Regions from separate parts of the Leclercia sp. W6 genome, predicted to be linked through region 1. Evidence: predicted binding sites of a transcription regulator. Region 1 holds the regulator's gene; each other region holds the start of a gene.
The links. Region 1 encodes CRP, which controls carbon source genes, mostly activating them, when cyclic AMP is high. Its sites were predicted from a motif close to ATGTGANNNNNNTCACAT; they were not measured.

Region 1 (6,900 bases):
TCGTGGTGCGCGCCGTTCCCCCGACTGTCCACCAGACCGGGTTTCGGGCTAAGTCGCGCTTCGTCAATCAGACACTGCGTGGCGGTTCGCGCCAGCCATTCGGCACCGCCTTCAACCTGGATCCGGGGCAGAAGTTTCATTACCAGCTCCGGAATTTCGCAGGTGGGTTGTAGAGACCGCCGGACCATTCAACCAGGTCAGAGACGCTGCCCGCCGCCAGCAGCGAGCGGGTGGCGTCGGTGCGGCGAATGCCCATATCTTCCGGGTAGAGCACTTTGCCGCTCTGGCGCAGCTCGGCGACGCGTTTAGCGTCCACACCCAGGCCGATATCGGTGATACCTGCGACCGCAGCGACCATGGCGCGACGCTCTTCCAGATCTTTCGCCCGGTAGAGGTAAGCAATCCCCTCTTCCGTCAGCACGTGGGTGACGTCATCGCCGTAGATCATGACCGGTGCCAGCGGCATACCGGAGGCTTTCGCCACATCAACCGCATCGAGTTTTTCGACGAAGGTCGGCTTCACGCCCGCCTGGAAGGTTTCGACCATCTGCACGACCAGTTTCTTACCGCGCTGCATCGGGTCGGGCTCGGTGATCATGTTCAGCCAGGCCGGGGTGGCATGACGACGACCGTGCGGGTCATGGCCCATGTTAGGCGCGCCGCCGAAGCCGGAAAGACGGCCGCGGGTCACGGTAGAGGAGTTGGCGTAACCATCCACCTGCAGGGTTGAGCCGATAAACATATCGACCGCGTACTGGCCTGCCAGCTGACAGAAGGCGCGGTTAGAGCGCATGGAGCCATCGGCACCGGTAAAGAAGATATCCGGACGGGCACGAATGTACTCTTCCATCCCCAGCTCACCGCCGAAGCAGTGCACGCTCTCCACCCAGCCGCTCTCAATCGCCGGGATCAGCGTCGGATGCGGGTTCAGGGTCCAGTGTTTACAGATTTTGCCTTTGAGTCCGAGCTGTTCGCCGTAGGTAGGCAGCAGCAGCTCAATCGCCGCGGTGTTGAAGCCAATCCCGTGGTTCAGGGACTGCACCTGGTGTTCCGCATAAATGCCCTTGATGGCCATCATCGCCATCAGGATATGTTCCTGTTTGATCAGGCGCGGGTCGCGGGTGAAGAGCGGTTCAATGAAGAACGGCTTGTCGGCGACGACCACGAAATCAATCCAGGAGCCGGGGATATCCACGCGCGGCAGGTCACACTCGTCGTCCACCAGTTCGTTCACCTGGGCGATGACGATGCCGTCGTGGAAGGCAGCAGCTTCTACCAGCGCCGGGGTGTCCTCGGTGCTGGCACCGGTATAGAGGTTACCTTTACGGTCCGCTTTAAACCCGGCAATCAGCGCCACGTTCGGCGACAGATCGACATAGAGGCGGGAGTAGAGTTCGATGTAGGTATGGATCGCACCGATCTCCAGCTGGCCATCCTCCAGCAGCTGCGAAATACGCAGGCTCTGGGTACCGGAGAAGGAGAAGTCGAGCTTGCGGGCGATGCCTTTTTCAAAGATATCCAGGTGTTCGCTGCGGCCCACGCTCGGCATAATCATATGCAGATCGTGAACGACCTGAGGGTTCACCTCGGCCAGCGAGCGGGAAAGGAAATCCGCCTGCTTCTGGTTATTGCCTTCCAGTACGACTTTGTCGCCTGGGGCGATCAGTTTTTCCAGCATAGCGACGAGGTCGCCTGTTGGCAGTACCTTGCCCTGCACCGGGACGGAAGCCAGGCGGCGCGCTTTTTCAGTGCGACGCGTATTCCAGTTCCGGGCTGGCGTTTGCCCTGATAACATTGTTAACCTCCTGATTCAGCACATCTTTAGATTTGCTTAACGTTGAGTTAAGTCTGCACCCTGGTGATAAAGGCATCAATTAAGCCTGGAACAGAATCGTTAGCCTGAGAGTAATAAAGAAGGCAATTAATTGTGATCGGGATCATTTGACGTTGTTAAACAACAGGCTACGGGCCAAAAAAGGGCGCTGTGAGGAGAGGCGTTCGCGCAATCGCGTGGCTTTTTATAAACAGGAGCCGATTCGGAAGGTATAGTGAACGATTGAGAAGAATTAACATCACACCGTTATGACGCAGACAATCCCATCTGAATTTAACTTTACGCCCGACGAGAGCGCGACCTTTGTCCCTATGCGGGGCCTGTCGAACCGCCATCTGCAAACCATGCTGCCGCGTCTCATCCGCCGTAAAGTGCTTTTTACTCCCGTCTGGCAGCGACTCGACCTGCCGGATGATGACTTTGTGGATCTGGCATGGAGTGAAGATCCCTCTAAGGCACAGCACAAACCCCGGCTGGTGGTCTTTCATGGTCTGGAGGGCAGCCTGCACAGCCCCTATGCTCACGGCCTGATTCAGGCGGCAAAAGCGCGCGGCTGGCTGGGCGTGGTGATGCATTTCAGAGGCTGTAGCGGCGAACCCAATCGCCAGAAACGCATCTATCACTCCGGCGAAACAGAAGATGGCACCTGGTTCCTGCGCTGGCTGGCGGAGACTCACGGCCCGGCCCCCACCGCTGCGGTGGGCTATTCGCTGGGGGGAAACATGCTCGCCTGCCTGCTGGCGAAAGAGGGGGACACGATCCCGCTGGATGCCGCCGTCATCGTCTCTGCCCCGTTTATGCTGGAACAGTGCAGCTATCATATGGATAAGGGCTTTTCGCGCGTGTATCAGCGCTACCTGCTTAACCTGCTGAAAGGCAACGCCTCACGTAAACTGAAGGCCTATCCGGGCTCGCTGCCGATAAACCTCGAGCAGCTCAAGCGCATGCGGCGCATTCGTGAATTTGACGATCTGATCACCGCGAAAATTCACGGTTTTGCCGATGCGATTGACTACTATCGTCAGTGCAGCGCCATGCCATTGCTGAATCAAATCACCCGGCCTACGCTGATCATTCATGCGAAAGACGATCCGTTTATGGATCATCATTCGATTCCGGCGCCGGAACATTTACCGGCAAACGTACAGTATCAGCTGACCGAACATGGCGGACACGTGGGCTTTATCAGCGGAACGCTGCGCCGACCACAGATGTGGCTGGAGACACGTATCCCGGACTGGCTGACCCCCTATCTGGAAAAATAAACATGATTATTCCCTGGCAAGATCTGGCTCCCGAAACGCTGGATAATCTGATTGAAAGTTTTGTGTTACGCGAAGGCACCGATTATGGTGAAGAGGAACGTTCGCTTGAGCAGAAGGTCGCTGACGTCAGGCGCCAGCTGCAAAGCGGTGAGGTGCTGGTCGTATGGTCCGAGCTGCACGAAACCGTCAACATCATGCCTCGCAATCAATTTCGCGGTTAACCGCGACATCTTTCCACTCAGGGAGTTGCTATGTCCGCCAGACATCCGGTTATCGCCGTCACAGGATCGAGTGGTGCGGGTACCACCACCACCAGCCTCGCCTTTCGTAAGATCTTCTCGCAACTGCATCTGCGTGCCGCGGAAGTGGAAGGCGACAGCTTTCACCGCTACACCCGCCCTGAGATGGATATGGCCATCCGCAAGGCCCGTGATTTAGGCAAACATATCAGCTACTTTGGCCCCGATGCTAACGACTTTGGCCTGCTGGAGCAGACCTTTGCAGAGTACGGTCGAAGCGGCACTGGCCAGTCGCGCAAATACCTGCATACCTATGACGAGGCGGTACCCTGGAACCAGGTTCCGGGCACTTTCACTCCCTGGCAGCCGCTGCCAGAACCCACGGATGTGCTGTTTTATGAAGGTCTGCACGGCGGGGTCGTTACGCCGCACCATGACGTGGCGCGCCATGTCGATCTGCTGGTGGGCGTCGTACCCATTGTAAACCTGGAGTGGATCCAGAAGCTGACGCGGGATACCAGCGAGCGCGGCCATTCCCGCGAGGCGGTGATGGATTCGGTGGTTCGCTCCATGGAGGATTACATCAACTTCCTGACGCCGCAGTTTTCCCGCACCCATATTAACTTCCAGCGCGTCCCGACCGTGGACACCTCTAACCCCTTTGCCGCTAAAGGCATCCCGTCGCTGGATGAGAGCTTTGTGGTGATCCATTTCCGCAATCTGGACAATATCGATTACCCCTGGCTGCTGGCGATGCTGCAGGGTTCGTTTATTTCACACATCAATACGCTGGTGGTGCCGGGCGGGAAGATGGGGCTGGCGATGGAGTTAATCATGACGCCGCTGGTGCAGCGGTTAATGGAAGGGAAGAAGATCGATTGAGGCGTGTTGCCCGGTGGCGCTACGCTTACCGGGCCTACAAGGTTCTGTAGGCCGGGCAAACGAAGTGCCGCCCGGCGTTTGATCCAGGACTTACGCCTCGATCACTTCATACGAATGGGTAATATTGACCGCTTTCTCCAGCATCAGCGCCACGGAGCAGTACTTCTCCGCAGAGAGATCCACCGCGCGGGATACCGCAGCATCTTTCAGCGCTTTGCCGGTCACCACGAAATGCAGGTTGATATGGGTGAAGAGACGCGGCGCTTCATCCCGACGCTCTGAGGTCAGTTTCACTTCGCAGTCGGTCACATCGTGACGCCCTTTTTGCAGAATCGATACCACGTCGATAGCGCTGCATCCTCCCGCCGCCATCAGAACCACTTCCATCGGGCTGGGTGCTTTATCACCGGAGTTGCCATCCATCAGAATCTGGTGCCCCGACGCGGACTCACCGAGAAACGTTAAACCTTCAACCCATTTCACACGTGCTTGCATTTTAACTCACTCCAGGATTGCATTTTTCTTGTCAGATTACGCGCCAGTAACAATTCTGGCAACGGAAGTCGACCTGCATCAAGCTGAAGCGAGACACCAGGAGACACGCGGCAAAAGCTATGCTAAAACAGTCGAGATGCTACAGTAATACATTGACGTTGCACATGTATGCAGAGGACATCACACATTACAGGCTGCTAATCAGTGTGACAGCCAGACCCCAGGCAGGGGAAAGAATACGATTGCAACCCCAGAGTACAGGTACAGAGCCAGACTCTGGAGCCAGCTTATAACAGAGGATAACAGCGCATGGTGCTTGGCAAACCGCAAACAGACCCGACTCTCGAATGGTTCTTGTCTCATTGCCACATTCATAAGTACCCATCGAAGAGCACGCTGATTCACCAGGGTGAAAAAGCGGAAACGTTGTATTACATCGTCAAAGGCTCAGTGGCAGTGCTGATCAAAGATGAAGAAGGCAAAGAGATGATCCTCTCTTACCTGAATCAGGGAGACTTTATCGGTGAACTGGGCCTGTTTGAAGAAGGTCAGGAGCGTAGCGCCTGGGTCCGTGCGAAAACCGCGTGTGAAGTGGCTGAGATCTCTTATAAAAAGTTCCGCCAGCTGATCCAGGTTAACCCGGATATCCTGATGCGCCTCTCTTCGCAGATGGCTCGCCGTCTGCAGGTTACTTCCGAGAAAGTGGGCAACCTCGCCTTCCTGGACGTAACGGGCCGTATCGCTCAGACGCTGCTGAACCTGGCGAAACAGCCAGACGCCATGACCCACCCGGACGGTATGCAAATTAAAATTACCCGTCAGGAAATTGGTCAGATCGTCGGTTGCTCCCGTGAGACAGTGGGCCGTATTTTGAAAATGCTGGAAGATCAGAATCTGATTTCCGCCCACGGTAAAACCATCGTGGTTTACGGAACACGTTAATTCCGCTCAGACGGCGTGGCATCGCACGATGACACGCCGTTTTTGTCTCTCTCACCCATGTGGCGCAGGCTCATTTACCACCCGGAAGTTAACTACGCACTGCGGCAAACCCTGGTGCTGTGTCTCCCTGTGGCTGTGGGTTTAGTTCTCGGTTACCTGCAATACGGCCTTCTGTTTTCTCTCGTTCCCGCCTGCTGCAACATTGCGGGTCTCGACACGCCCCATAAACGCTTTTTTAAACGCCTGATGATTGGCGGCTGCTTGTTTGCCGGCTGTAGTCTTGCCGTGCAATTGCTGCTGGCGCGCGATATTCCGCTGCCCCTCATTCTGACTGCCCTGGCGATGACGTTAGGGGTCACGGCGGAGATCAGCGCTCTGCACGCCCGCCTGCTGCCCGCCTCGCTGATTGCGGCCATCTTTACCCTCAGTCTGGCGGGAAATATGCCGATCTGGGCGCCGCTGCTGATCTACGCCCTGGGGACACTCTGGTACGGTCTGTTTAACTGGTTCTGGTTCTGGCTGTGGCGGGAGCAGCCGCTGCGTGAATCCCTGAGCGTGCTCTACCGCCAGCTGGCCGATTACTGCGAAGCGAAATACACCCTGCTGACCCAGCATACCGACCCGGAAAAATCACTGCCGCCGCTGCTGGCACGCCAGCAGAAGGTGGTGGACCTGATTAGTCAGTGCTACCAGCAGCTGCATATGCTGGCGGCAAACAGGAATCATGAATACAAACGTCTGCTGCGTACCTTCCAGGTGGGGCTGGATCTGCAGGAGCATATCTCCGTCAGCCTGCATCATCCGCAGGAGGTGCAAAAGCTGGTGGAGCGCAGTCACGCCGAAGCGGTGATCCGCTGGAACGCACAGACCGTCGCCGCCCGGCTACGGGTGTTGGCTGACGACATTCTCTATCATCGCTACCCCACCCGTTTCACTATGGACAAGCAGCTCGGCGCGCTGGAGAAAATCGCCCGCCAGCATCCGGATAACCCGGTGGGCCAGTTCTGCGCCTGGCACTTCAGCCGTATTGCCCGTGTGCTCCGCACTCAGCGCCCGCTCTACCCCCGCGACCTGATGGCAGACAAGCAGAAACGCCTGCCGCTGATCCCCGCCCTGAGAAGCTATCTGTCGCTGAAGTCTGCCGCCCTGCGCAATGCGGCCCGTATCAGCGTGATGCTGAGTATCGCCAGCCTGATGGGGATGGCGCTGCACCTGCCTAAGCCTTACTGGATCTTAATGACCG
Region 2 (6,900 bases), 1.1 Mb from region 1:
TTCTTGCCTGCGCGGTAACCGTTGCAGCCGCTACCGGGTGGGCGGAATTCGCGACCACGGCTGCGCGTTCTACAGGGTGAAACACAACCCCAGCAAAGGCTGAGCATGGGGCGATTAAAGCCAGCGCGATCAGGATCTTCTTCATCAATTTTCTCCGTTCAATTTTGTATTACCTGGTGAGCCAGGGATACGTTCTGATGGCGGGAGAGTACATTACAGCAACCCGTTAAGTTGTGTTTATGGGTGCTATTGAACAGAAAGTAACTTACGAAGTTGCGGGAAAAAAAGTAAATCTGACGGCAGGAAAGTGTCCCCTGCAGGAATCGAACCTGCAACTAGCCCTTAGGAGGGGCTCGTTATATCCATTTAACTAAGGGGACAAAGCGGCACGAGTATAACGTCATTTATACAATGCGTTAAGCGCGTGACCGCCTGACTGCTTAAAGTGTCGCCACTCACACCGCTTTTTTGCGTTCTTCCTCTTTTTCCTGCTGGGCTTGCTCTTTCGCTTTTAGTTCAGCTTTACGCTTATTCGACATATCGTTACGGATTTGCGCATGGCTGAGCAGGGCAAAAATAAAGGTACCGCCGCAGATGTTACCGGCAAGGGTAGGGAGCGCGAAGGGCCAGAAAAACTCGGTCCAGTGAATGGTGCCGTTAAATACCAGGTACAGGATCTCCACCGTCCCCACCACAATGTGGGTGGTATCGGCCAGGGCGATAAGCCAGGTCATCAGGATAATGACCACGATTTTCGCTGAACCGGCAGCCGGGAACATCCAGACCATGGTGGCGACAATCCAGCCGGAGATGATCGCGTTGGCGAACATCTCTGAGGGGCTGTTTTCCATCACCCCCATCCCGATTTTCACAAAGGCGTCGCGGGTGGGCTCATCAAATATCGGCATAAACTCGAACGCCCAGGCGGCGACACCGGTGCCGATGATATTACCGAGCAGCACCACGCTCCACAGGCGCATCAGCAGGCCGAAATTACCCCAGGTTGGGCTTTGCATCACCGGCAGTACTGCGGTGACGGTATTCTCGGTGAAGAGCTGCTGGCGCGCCATAATCACGATAATAAAGCCAAAGGTGTATCCGATGTTTTCGATGATTATGCCGCCGGGCACCCCTTCAAGCTCGACATGAAAAATCCCTTTCGCCAGCAGGGAGGCGCCCATCGATAATCCGGCGGCAATGGCCGACCAGAACAGCGCCATGGCGTCGCGCTCCAGCTCCTTTTCACCGTCCTGGCGAATATGTTCGTGGATTGCCATTGCACGTGAGGGCAGGCGATCCTCGTCAACCTCAATCTTCTTTCCCCGGCGATTCTCCTCGCTTTCAACTTCCAACTCTTCGGTATGGCTATCAATTTTTTCTTCTTTTAGCTCGTCCATCGCAATGCTCCATAGGTTGCAGATACCTTTAAGCGTAGCGCTTTTTCTCCCGCCGCCCGTGGGGAAGCTCTTAAATTCCTGTAATGGCAATAAAGGCGATACATTGCCAGCAAAGGCCGTATAAAATTGCCAGCCAAACGAAAACCTAAAGCCAGGCTATTCTGAGATCATACCAGAGAGTGTTTATTGCCCCGATTTGTGGTCGTAGACATCAGTAAACGCGCTGATACAATCACTTACACGTTTACAGACAGAGCGCGAAAGCGCCATGACGGATGGCTTTTGCTGATAGCCATACTTAACAGGGAGAAAGATATGAAACTTCGGCTGTCGGTGGTTGCGTTGAGCACCACGTTGCTGATGGGCTGCGCCAGCTCTGGCGAGCAGCAGGGGCGCTCCGATCCTCTGGAAGGATTTAACCGCACCATGTACAACTTCAACTATAACGTGCTGGATCCGTATGTGGTGCGTCCGGTTGCGGTGGCATGGCGGGATTATGTTCCACAACCTGCCCGTAACGGGCTGAGCAACTTCACCAGCAACCTCGAAGAGCCAGCGGTGATGGCGAACTACTTCCTGCAGGGCGATCCCTATCAGGGGATGGTCCACTTTACCCGCTTCTTCCTGAACACCCTGTTAGGGATGGGTGGCTTTATTGACGTTGCCGGGATGGCGAATCCGAAGCTGCAGCGCGAACAGCCGCACCGTTTCGGTAGTACGCTGGGTCACTACAATGTGGGTTACGGTCCGTATGTGCATCTGCCGTTCTACGGTAGCTTCACGTTGCGTGATGACGGCGGTGATATGGTCGATACGCTCTATCCGGTGCTGTCGTGGCTGACCTGGCCGCTGTCGGTGGGTAAATGGACGCTGGAAGGGGTGGAGACGCGCGCGCAACTGCTGGATTCAGACGGTCTGCTGCGTCAGTCTTCCGATCCGTATCTCATGGTGCGTGAAGCGTACTTCCAGAATCACGACTTCATTGCTAACGGCGGTAAGCTGAAACCGGAAGAGAACCCGAACGCGAAAGCGATCGAGAATGAACTCTCCGAGATTGATGCGGAATAAAAAAGAAAAGGTGAGCGCGAGGCTCGCCTTTTTTTATCCCTGCGTGATTAGAACGCGTAGTTGAAGTTCATGCCATAGAGCCAGGCTTTACCTTCAGAAGAGAACTCATACGGACCTTCCTGGAACGTCACTTTCTGACCATGCATATAAGAGACACCCGCATCGATGGAGGCATCTTTGTTGAATGCATAGGTCGCACCGGCGCTCAGCCAGAAGCGATCCTGATCCGGAATGGAGATAGAGCGTTTGTCTGCCGGAACCGGGCTGTCATCGAAGGCGATACCGGTACGGAATGTCCAGTTATCGTCCATATAGTAGGTGGTACCCAGTGCGATGCGGTAAGCGTCACGGAAGCTTTCATCTTTATAGAAAAGCGTATCACCGCCGCTGTTAGTCGCTTTCAGCTCCTGGAACTGGCTCCAGCTCGTGTAGGTCAGGCTATAGTGGATGGCCCATTGCGGCGCGACTCTGTTATAACCGGACAGTTCCCACATCTCAGGTAAATTCAGGGTCAGAGAACCGCCAGTGGTGCGGCCATCCGTCCCCATTGGCAGACCAAAGTTGCCGAGGATCTGATTATAGGCTGAAGGCAGGCTGCTCTTATAGTCGCCATCGAAATCGATTTTCACTTCAGAGCGGTAGGTCAAGCCATACCGGTTGTTCTTATCGATTTCATACAGAATACCGGCGTTCCAGCCAAAGCCCCACTCATCACCTTTCAGGTAGGCAATCTGGGTATCTCCCGGGATCCCCGCGACCTGTCGTGCCAGAGCCGGAGGTAATGCGCCGGAGCCTGCAACGATGCGACCCAGGTCACCCGCGTAGCGCTCAATTTTCGCTTTCGCATAGACCGCATCAAAGCCAACACCGAAACTCCAGTGATTATCCAGGCGATAAGCACCGCTCAGGTTCAGGTTGAGGGTCTCCAGGTCGGTGGTACCGCCGTATGCCCCTGCTGCGTAGTTGTTATTGAACTCGGTCGCCAGTCCGTAGTTAGAGGTGACTGATGCGCCCCAGCCGAATTGATCGTTGATTGGTGCGACAAAGTGCAGGTTTGGCACCCACGCTGTTGGCGCGATGTTATCCGCGTTCAGGCTTGCGCCCGTTGGCGAGCGTCCGGAGATATCCACATCAGGGTCAACAAAGATGGCGCCTGCGGAGAAGGTAGGACGATCAAACATCATGATCAGGGCAGGGTTACGGCTCGCGTTCCCTGCGTCATCAGCGATAGCACCTTCCCCGGAATAGGCGCGGCCCAGGCCTGAGGAAGAGAACTCATTCAACTGAAAGCCCGCTGACCAGGCGGAGGTGGAAACGATTGCCACTGCGACTGCCAGCGCAGTTTTTTTGAACAGGGTTTTCTGGCTCATGACCATAACCTCATTGAGTTATTTTTATTCAATTTTTGTTACATACCGTAACAGGAGCGCGAAGTGTAGGGTCTGTGGTAACACTTAGAAATCAGACCAGTGGCGAGAGTATAGGTCTGACCAGATAGAATGTTGCAAGGGTGTTTATGAATATTTACCGATATGTTTTTCGAAACGGGATCTGGTTGGCAAAATTGTGACCAGTTCGCGTCCTCCTAATGGGTGATTTTTGTTTTAGATCATTTTTACTTGTGATATTGCTCACTTACCCGGTTTAAAGCCATTAACAACTGGAGCCGCTCCCGCCCGGCGCGTAAAATATCAGCATCGTGTTTATCTCGCGCCATGCGCGAATGAAGAGGAAATCTACTATGAGTAAATGCAGTGCTGATGAAACCCCGGTTTGCTGCTGTATGGATGTGGGCACCATTGTGGACAACACGGATTGCACCGCCTCTTACAGCCGTGAGTTTACCCGCCGTGCCGACGCCGAAGAGACGCTGGCCGCGCTGACCGAAAAAGCCCGCAGCGTGGAGTCCGAACCGTGCGCAATCAACGCCAACTTCACCGAAGTGGAAGGCGGCGTTCGTCTGGACATCGACTTCGTGTTCAGCTGCGAAGCAGAATCCCTGATTTTTCAACTCGGTCTGCGTTAAGCCCTTCCCGCGCCTCCCTTCCGGGAGGCGTTTCGTCTCCTCTCTGTGTGTTCGCTCGCAATTTTTCCTCTCCCCGATTGGCTAATGTAAAAATTTAGTTAAGACTGTTATCAGGTCAGACCACTTTGCGCATTTGTTATTCACAGGGGAGCGTTATGAGTCAGGCATTACCGCTAATCACCCGTCAGGGGGATCGCATTGCCATTGTCAGTGGATTACGCACGCCATTTGCCCGTCAGGCGACGGCGTATCATGGCGTACCTGCCGTCGATCTGGGAAAAATGGTTGTAGGGGAGCTGCTGGCTCGCAGTGAAATCCCACCCGAGGTGATTGAACAGCTGGTCTTTGGCCAGGTGGTGCAAATGCCGGAAGCGCCGAATATCGCCCGTGAAATCGTGCTGGGCACCGGAATGAATGTCCACACCGATGCCTACAGCGTCAGCCGCGCCTGCGCCACCAGCTTTCAGGCGGTGGCGAACGTGGCAGAAAGCCTGATAACCGGCACCATTCGCGCCGGGATAGCCGGGGGCGCAGACTCCTCGTCCGTGTTACCGATTGGCGTCAGCAAAAAGCTCGCGCGCGTGCTGGTAGACGTCAACAAGGCCCGCACCACTGGGCAGCGGCTGTCACTGTTCTCGCGCCTGCGTCTGCGCGATCTCCTTCCTGTTCCGCCCGCCGTGGCGGAATACTCCACCGGGCTGCGAATGGGGGATACCGCCGAACAGATGGCGAAAACCTATGGCATCACCCGTGAGCAGCAGGATGCCCTGGCGCACCGCTCGCATCAGCGCGCCGCAGAAGCCTGGGCAGAAGGCAAGCTGGCGGAGGAGGTGATGACCGCCTACACCCCGCCGTATCGCGAACCGCTAAGCCAGGATAACAATATTCGCGGCACCTCTACGCTGGCGGATTACGCGAAACTGCGTCCGGCATTCGACCGCAAACATGGCACCGTCACGGCGGCGAACAGCACACCGTTAACCGATGGCGCGGCAGCGGTGATCCTGATGACCGAATCCCGCGCCAGAGAGCTGGGCCTGAAGCCGCTCGGCTATCTGCGCAGCTATGCCTTTACCGCCATTGATGTCTGGCAGGACATGCTGCTGGGGCCGGCCTGGTCCACGCCGCTGGCGCTGGAGCGTGCCGGACTGACGATGGGCGATCTGACGCTCATCGACATGCATGAAGCCTTTGCCGCCCAGACTCTGGCTAACCTGAAACTGCTGGCAAGCGACCGTTTTGCCCGGGATGTGCTGGGCCGCGCCCACGCCACCGGCGAAGTGGACGAAAGCAAATTTAACGTGCTGGGGGGCTCCATTGCCTACGGTCACCCCTTTGCGGCGACCGGGGCGAGGATGATCACCCAGACGCTGCATGAGTTGCGCCGTCGCGGCGGTGGGTTTGGACTGGTCACCGCCTGTGCTGCGGGTGGCCTGGGTGCCGCAATGGTTCTGGAGGCAGAGTAATGGAGATGACAACGGCATTCACCCTGGACGTACGTCCGGACAACGTGGCGGTAGTCACCATTGACGCCCCAGGCGAAAAGATGAATACCCTGAAAGCGGAGTTTGGCGGTCAGGTTCGCGCTATCCTCAAACAGGTGCGAGAAAACAAAGCTTTGCGCGGGCTGGTATTTATCTCGGCCAAGCCGGATAACTTTATCGCCGGGGCCGATATCAACATGATTGCCCGCGCCGAAAGCGCCCAGGCAGCGGAAGATCTGGCCCGTCAGGGGCAGCAGATCATGGCCGAAATTCATGCCCTGACCATTCCGGTGATTGCGGCGATCAACGGCGCCTGTCTCGGCGGCGGCCTGGAGCTGGCGCTGGCCTGCCACGGACGAATTTGTACCGACGACGCCAAAACGGTGCTGGGCCTGCCGGAGGTACAGCTTGGCTTACTGCCGGGCTCAGGCGGCACCCAGCGCCTGCCGCGTCTGGTGGGCGTCAGCACGGCGCTGGAGATGATCCTCGCCGGCAAACAGCTGCGCCCACGCCAGGCCCTGAAAGTCGGGCTGGTGGATGAGGTGGTTCCGCATTCCATTCTGCTGGAGGCCGCCGTGGCGCGCGCGCTGAAAGGCAAACCCGACAGCCGTCGCTTACCGGTGCGCGAGCGCGTGCTGGCAGGCCCACTGGGGCGTACGCTGCTGTTCAAAATGGTGGCGAACAAAACCGAGCAAAAAACCCAGGGCAACTACCCGGCGACAAAACGCATTCTTGAGGTTATTCATACCGGTCTGACCCAGGGCAGCAGCAGCGGCTATGCCGCAGAAGCGAAAGCCTTTGGCGAGCTGGCGATGACGCCGCAGTCTCAGGCGCTGCGCAGCATCTTTTTTGCCAGCACCGACGTGAAAAAAGATCCCGGCAGCGAAGCCGAGCCTGCGCCGCTGGCGTCAATTGGCGTGCTGGG
Region 3 (6,900 bases), 1.6 Mb from region 1:
ATATATTTATAAGGATTTTCTTATAAAGGATTCGCTGTTATTATGAATTCTACCTGATGCCTGAAATGAATTTGGGATCACATACAGGGAAAACAGAATGCTTTTATTCTGTAGTGAACTATCGTTAATGATGATTATTTTTTTGGTTACATAAACGAAGAAAAGGGAATGGATATGGCTGTCTCGGATATGATCACCAGGCTCAACACGCAGATGAACCTCGAGTTTCATGCGTCAAATCTCTCTTTGCACCTCAGCGAGTGGTGTTCAGAACATCAGCTAACCGGTTCCGCGACCTTCCTGCGCCTCCAGGCGCAGAGCAACGTCACGCAAATGATGCGCGTTTTCGATTTTTTAAAAGCATCAGGCGCAATGCCGGTTCTGAAACCCGTGGATATGACTGACGAAGAGTGCAATTGCCTGGAAGCGGTTTTCCAGCGCACACTGGAAGAGTATGAGCAGCGCTGTCAGACGCTGAATCAATTAACGGATGAAGCGCGGAAAATGAAAGATATTTCTACGCTCAACTTCCTGCATGATATTGAAAAAGAACAGCAGCAGGATGGGGTATTACTCAAAACCATCCTTGATGAAGTTCGCCAGGCGCGTCGCACCGGCATGGGTCTGGAACAGACCGATCGCCAGTTGCTTAACGTCGTCAGCCGTCAGCATCACTGATTCTGCGCGTTAACTAAATTACCCGGCCTGTGCCGGGTAATTTTTTGCAAAAGCGTTACCACCCTACTGGTGCAGACCTTCATGTAATTCTCGTTCCGGGCGACCCAGGGTCGCCCGTTCACATTATTCTCACAAAACCGTTTGTAAATTCAAAACACCGGTTTATTTTAGTGAGACTCGCCCTGCGGCGTGAACTTCAGTTCGATCAGCGCAATGGCTTTCTGTACGGCGCGCAGCGTAACAGGGTCGGCCGACGCAGGATTGCTGGCGAAATCGATGTTTTTCAGCTGACTGGACATTTTCTCGCGGACTTCTGCGGGCGCAATGATTTCAATCACATCAAGAATTTGTTTGATGACCAGCTGGCATGCAACGACGTCAGAGATCAGTTCCTGATCGGCACTCAGGTTTTGAGACATAGGCTTCTCCTGTTTGAAAGGCCGTCATAGTAGCAAAACGTCAGCCCTGATGCGGCGTACAGGCACAAAAAAACCTGCCGGAGCAGGTTTTTCTTATCAGAACATCGCGCCTGGCGGTACGTCCTTAAAGGTCTTGCAGTAGGATTCGAACATGCTTTTCAGGATCTTGCGCAATTTCATCGGTATGCTCCGGCTAAGTGTTATGCAGGTGTTATTGTTGATGCGGCTATAATATGACCTCCATCACAAAAATCAATGTTTTTGTGATATTCATCACGGCAGTTTATTTAAAACAAAACGATGTTCCGATTAAAAATGAATATAATTCAGTGTATTAACGCACAACGTGTTCCCGTAAATTTTTAAAAAAATTTTTAAGTGGCAGAGAAAAATGACCGAAAATCACTCCGGCAAAGCGGCCAGCGGGATCTCTCCCGCCGCGCTGCTGGTAGCCGGCGCGTTCTTTATGGAGTTTCTTGACGGCACGGTGATCGCCACGGCGTTACCCGATATGGCGAAAAGCTTTGGCGTGCAGGCGGTCGATCTTAATCTCGGGATCAGCGCCTACCTCATCACCCTGGCGGTGCTTATTCCGGCCAGCGGCTGGATCGCCGATCGCTTTGGCGCGCGTAAGGTGTTCACCCTTGCCCTGGCGATCTTCACTCTCGCCTCGGTGCTGTGCGGTCTCGCCACCAGCGTGGATCAGTTCATCGCCATGCGCATACTGCAGGGAATGGGCGGTGCATTAATGGTGCCGGTAGGCCGCCTTGCCGTATTGCGCACCACGCCTAAGCACCTGTTGATTACCGCCATCGCCACCCTCACCTGGCCCGCGCTGGTGGCACCCATCATCGGCCCGCCGCTGGGAGGCTTTATTACCAGCTATGCCAACTGGCGCTGGATCTTCTTTATTAACGTGCCGTTAGGGCTGATAGCTATCGTGCTGGCGCTGCGCATTATTCCCGATATCTATGAAGAGGCCCGTCGCCCGTTCGATACGCCGGGCTTTATCGCCACCTCGGTGGCGATGGTGAGTCTGGTCTATGCCATGGAGATGATGGGGGCGCAGGAGATGAATACAGGCATGACCCTTGCGCTGCTGGCAACAGGGATGGTGACCATGATTTATGCCCTGCGCCATTTCCGGCGCGCCGAGTGGCCGATGATCCGCCTCGACGCCTTGCAGGTACCCACCTTTCGGGTGACGATGTACGGCGGGTCGCTGTTTCGCGCCTCCATCAGCGCCGTGCCGTTTTTGCTGCCGCTGCTCTTTCAGGTAGGATTCGGCATGGATGCGTTCCACTCCGGTTTGCTGGTGCTGGCCGTCTTTGTCGGCAACCTGACCATCAAACCGGCAACCACGCCACTGATTCGCGGGCTGGGGTTTAAGAAGCTACTTCTAATCAACGGCGCGCTGAACGTGCTGGCTCTGCTGGCCTGCGCTTTCCTGACTCCACAAACCCCGGTGTGGCTCATTATGCTGATCCTTTATCTGGGCGGCGTGTTCCGTTCCATTCAGTTTACCGCCATCAGTACCCTTGCTTTTGCGGATGTGCCTTCGCCGCAGATGAGCTATGCCAACACCCTATTTTCCACCGCCACCCAGCTGGCAGTGGGGCTGGGGATCACCCTCGGCGCCATCGGGATCCGCATCGGCGAAGTGTGTAGCGAATGGCTGGGGATGGCGTCGCTACCGGGCATCAGCTTCCGGCTGGCGTTTGTAGCCATTGCGCTGGTCTGTCTGCTGGGGATGGTCGATACCCTGCGGCTGGTAAAAGATGCCGGCAGTGCGGTATCCAGAAAACAGGCATAAAAAAAGCCAGCGCAAGCTGGCTTTTTATCAGTGTTAGCAACTTAGCCGATAATACCGCGGACAAAGGCTTCGATCTCTTTATCCTGGCAGTTCTCGAAGAAGCACTGCTGGAAACGCTGACCGGTAACCGCAGTTTTAACCAGCTCTGGATCGATGGCGCGCAGGGTGTCGAGATAGTTCTCTTTCACCACAGCCGCTTTCACCTGGTTCAGGATGCCCGCGTTGCGAACCTGAGGCTCTTTACGCTCTGGCGGATAACCTTCGCCTTTACGGCCAGTGAAGGCTTTTTCAAAGATAAAGCGCACGTTCAGCTCTGCGCCCCAGCCGAAGCCTTTGGCAAATGGCAGGGCGAGTGCGTTACCATTGTTGATCTGTGCAAACAGGAAGGCGTCAGCAGGATCGATGCAGTAGCCACACACCACGCCCGGGTGGATGTTCAGGGACATCAGCGCACCCTGGCCGGTACCGCAACCGGTCACCACGAAATCAACCGCTTTAGAGTTCAGCAGAATGCTCGCCATGATCCCCAGGTGAATATAGGTCAGGTGGTGATCGTTTTCGTCGCTCATCCCAACGTTATAAACCGGGAAACCTTTCTCTTCAGCAACGGCGTTCAATTCCTTGAGGATGATGGCGTTTTTTTGCGCCTGGCTGTTTTCCATCATCAGTGCAATTTTCATACTTCGTCTCCTGAATGCGATGCGGGGCACCCCGCTGTGAATAGCTTACCTGACTCACCTTACTACTAAGCAAACGTACTTTCAAATTAAGTGAAAAATAGTTTCAAAAAACAAAGATGCGCTCACAATTTCGATGAAGAGAGATGTGAACACCGGTTCGCAAAAGGATGGCTTATGATTGAAGGAGCCGGATGGTCGTGGCGAAGAGAAAAGAGAGAACAGGTGGTTATTCCTGGCATTGCGCTTTACGTCTGGCGTTAGTATAGGTTATTTCAACGCATTCAGAGTGTTCTATGAAGAGATTATGCACGGTCGGTCTGGTGCTGTTACTGGCAGGTTGCGGCATCACCCGCAAGGCTGAAGTGAGCAGCGTCGATGTCACCTCGGGGGTCGTCAGGCTTGATTATGGTCAGCCACTATTCCAGACCTCTTATGATGATGCCTATGTAACAAGTGGCACTGCCACCCGCGAATGTCAGGCCATGGGATACAGCACGGCCCAGGCCTACGGTCAGCCGATCGAAACCTGCAGCGTGATCAGCGGCTCGCTGTGTCTGAACAAAACCGTCACTATCCAGTATCAGTGCCACGGTTACGCCCCCGCCCCTGCCGTTACAACATCGGCTTATTACTAATTTCGTTGCCAGCGCTTCTGCTGGCAATAATATTCTGAACACGAAACAGAATAATTCTCATTAATATATTTAAGCTACGCGCAATGCGTTTTATTCCCATTCGCATTATGATCGCTTAAATATTTATTTTACTTTTTGCAAATAAATAAATAACAAATTATAGTGACGCTCACGTTGACCAGTTAATAATAAAACGGAGCCACACCATGCTTAAAAGTGAAATGATCGACAAGCTCAATGAGCAAATGAATCTGGAGCTTTACTCCTCCCTGCTCTATCAACAGATGAGTGCCTGGTGTAGCTATCACAGTTTTGAAGGCGCGGCGGCGTTTATGCGTCGTCACGCCCAGGAAGAGATGACACACATGCAGCGTCTCTTTGATTATCTTACGGATACTGGCAGCCTGCCGCGCATCAACCCGGTGGCATCGCCGTTTGCAGAATATGCCTCATTAGATGAACTGTTCCGCGCTACCTACGAGCATGAACAGCTGATCACGCAAAAAATTAATGAACTGGTACACGCAGCAATGACCAGCCAGGATTATCCTACCTTTAATTTCCTGCAATGGTATGTGGCAGAACAGCATGAAGAAGAGAAGCTGTTTAAATCGGTTCTCGATAAACTTTCACTGGCCGGAAAATCGGGTGAAGGGTTGTACTTTATTGATAAAGAGCTGTCGACGCTCGATGCCCAAAATTAATATTCATGCGGCGCCATCTGGCGCCGCAAATTTTTAATGGCGGCAGATTTTACTTTCATGAGTTGAAAAACCCGACGCCTGCGGAATGAATTTACCGCGCGCCGCCAGAAATGTCACCAGCTCCGCCGCCGTCATGTCCGCGGCTGAACAGGTATGAAAACGCGCCTCGTCACCAAAACGCGCCGTAATCGCAGCAATCAGACTCTCTTCGCTGTATTGCTCACCGGACTCGATCATCATCGTCAGCACTTCATGCCCATGAATGGATGCCATAAACCCTCCAGAAGAAAAGGCGCAGCCTAACCCTTTCCTCCCCGCAACGTTTTGCGCTGGCGCAGGTTTACATGCAACCCGCACAGCTGGTGCAGCGCCAGTCCTGTTTATTGACCGCCTGATAAAACTGGCGATAGCTGGCGGTCTCCAGCGGAATGCCGTGGTCGAAAAAGAGATCGGTCAACCATTCGACGTTTTCAATAATCCACTCATCTTCCTGCAACCCCTGGGCAAAGGTCTCATCTTCGGGATCGATGATCGAATAGATGGCCCAGGTCCCCATATCCTTTTCCTGCCTCGCCTCCGGTAAGGTTAGCGCATGGCCCTGCCAGCTGATTATCCAGTGCCCGTGACACAATAAATTGCCTGAACGACTCCATTTCGCACAGAAGGGATTACTGACCGCCATCGCCGTCTCACTTTTTTTGAATATTTATAAGAAACGTTTACGTTACGCCTGATTATCGAGCGAAAACATTGCTCTTATGAAGTAGGCAAACCTCCTCATTTTTACGGGCATATGACCAGAGCGACGCTTAAGTTAGATAGCGTAAATATTCCATTACAGCGGTTGTAACGCCGGTTTGACGAGCCCGTCCTTTTCCCTTACTCTGCGCCGCAGATTTTGTCGTTGTGCCGTAAGGTTTTAGAGGAAAACGTGAAGAACAGAACGCTGGGTAGTATTTTTATCGTCGCCGGAACGACGATTGGCGCCGGGATGCTGGCGATGCCGCTGGCGGCGGCAGGTGTCGGTTTTGGCGTTACGCTGGTGTTACTGGGCGTACTGTGGGCACTGATGTGTTACACCGCCCTGTTGCTGCTCGAAGTGTATCAACACGTTCCTGCCGATACCGGGCTGGGATCGCTGGCCGGGCGTTATCTGGGGCGATTTGGCCAGTGGATCACAGGCTTTAGCATGATGTTCCTGATGTATGCCCTGACGGCAGCCTACATCAGCGGCGCCGGGGAGTTGATCGCCTCCAGCGTCAATGACGGGTTCAACGCTGATATCTCCCCCGCCACCGGGGTGCTCTTATTTACCCTGATTGGTGGGGGCGTGGTCTGCGTGGGCACGTCGCTGGTGGATCTGTTCAACCGCCTCCTGTTCTCGGCAAAAATAGTCTTCCTGGTGGTGATGCTGGCCCTGCTGGCCCCGCACATTCATAAGATCAACTTACTGACGCTGCCGCTGGAGAAAGGGCTGGCACTTTCGGCTATCCCGGTCATTTTTACCTCGTTTGGTTTCCACGGCAGCGTGCCGAGCATTGTCAGCTATATGAATGGCAACGTGCGCAAGCTGCGCTGGATCTTTATCACCGGCAGCGCCATTCCGCTGGTGGCATACATCTTCTGGCAGCTGGTCACCCTCGGCAGTATCAACTCGTCGAGCTTCATGGGGATGCTGGCAAACCATAGTGGGCTGAACGGGCTGTTGCAGGCCGTACGCGAAGTGGTTGCGTCGCCGCACGTTGAGCTGGCGGTGCATCTGTTTGCCGATCTCGCCCTGGCGACCTCGTTCCTGGGGGTGGCGCTGGGCCTGTTCGACTACCTCGCCGACCTGTTCCAGCGCAGCCGCACGGTCAGCGGACGTATCCAGACCGGGGCGATCACCTTTCTGCCGCCGCTGGCCTTCGCGCTGTTCTACCCACGGGGTTTTGTGATGGCGCTGGGTTACGCGGGCGTGGCGCTGGCGGTGCT

Region 2: DVA43_RS01460 (YfcZ/YiiS family protein) is a predicted target of CRP. The motif match lies at 4,085-4,102, and genes of this name have one in related genera.
Region 3: azuC (stress response protein AzuC) is a predicted target of CRP. The motif match lies at 1,329-1,346, and genes of this name have one in related genera.

Annotation. Positions count from the first base shown of each region.
Region 1 covers NZ_CP031104.1:4,082,628-4,089,527, reverse strand. The annotation lists gene DVA43_RS19940 (triphosphoribosyl-dephospho-CoA synthase) at 1-140, opposite strand, end outside; gene mdcA (malonate decarboxylase subunit alpha) at 140-1,795, opposite strand; gene DVA43_RS19930 (hydrolase) at 2,083-3,099, shown strand; gene DVA43_RS19925 (YheU family protein) at 3,102-3,320, shown strand; gene DVA43_RS19920 (phosphoribulokinase) at 3,351-4,220, shown strand; gene DVA43_RS19915 (OsmC family protein) at 4,311-4,715, opposite strand; gene crp (cAMP-activated global transcriptional regulator CRP) at 5,025-5,657, shown strand; gene DVA43_RS19905 (YccS/YhfK family putative transporter) at 5,715-6,900, shown strand, end outside.
Region 2 covers NZ_CP031104.1:285,078-291,977, forward strand. The annotation lists gene DVA43_RS01435 (hypothetical protein) at 1-145, opposite strand, end outside; tRNA gene DVA43_RS01440 (tRNA-Arg) at 309-380, opposite strand; gene DVA43_RS01445 (formate/nitrite transporter family protein) at 456-1,397, opposite strand; gene mlaA (phospholipid-binding lipoprotein MlaA) at 1,713-2,465, shown strand; gene fadL (long-chain fatty acid transporter FadL) at 2,513-3,835, opposite strand; gene DVA43_RS01460 (YfcZ/YiiS family protein) at 4,207-4,491, shown strand; gene fadI (acetyl-CoA C-acyltransferase FadI) at 4,647-5,957, shown strand; gene fadJ (fatty acid oxidation complex subunit alpha FadJ) at 5,957-6,900, shown strand, end outside.
Region 3 covers NZ_CP031104.1:689,060-695,959, reverse strand. The annotation lists gene DVA43_RS03440 (non-heme ferritin-like protein) at 175-678, shown strand; gene DVA43_RS03435 (DUF2766 family protein) at 846-1,097, opposite strand; gene azuC (stress response protein AzuC) at 1,194-1,277, opposite strand; gene DVA43_RS03425 (MFS transporter) at 1,489-2,910, shown strand; gene DVA43_RS03420 (RpiB/LacA/LacB family sugar-phosphate isomerase) at 2,952-3,590, opposite strand; gene yecR (YecR family lipoprotein) at 3,884-4,225, shown strand; gene ftnA (non-heme ferritin) at 4,432-4,929, shown strand; gene DVA43_RS03405 (YecH family metal-binding protein) at 4,963-5,202, opposite strand; gene DVA43_RS03400 (hypothetical protein) at 5,270-5,611, opposite strand; gene tyrP (tyrosine transporter TyrP) at 5,861-6,900, shown strand, end outside.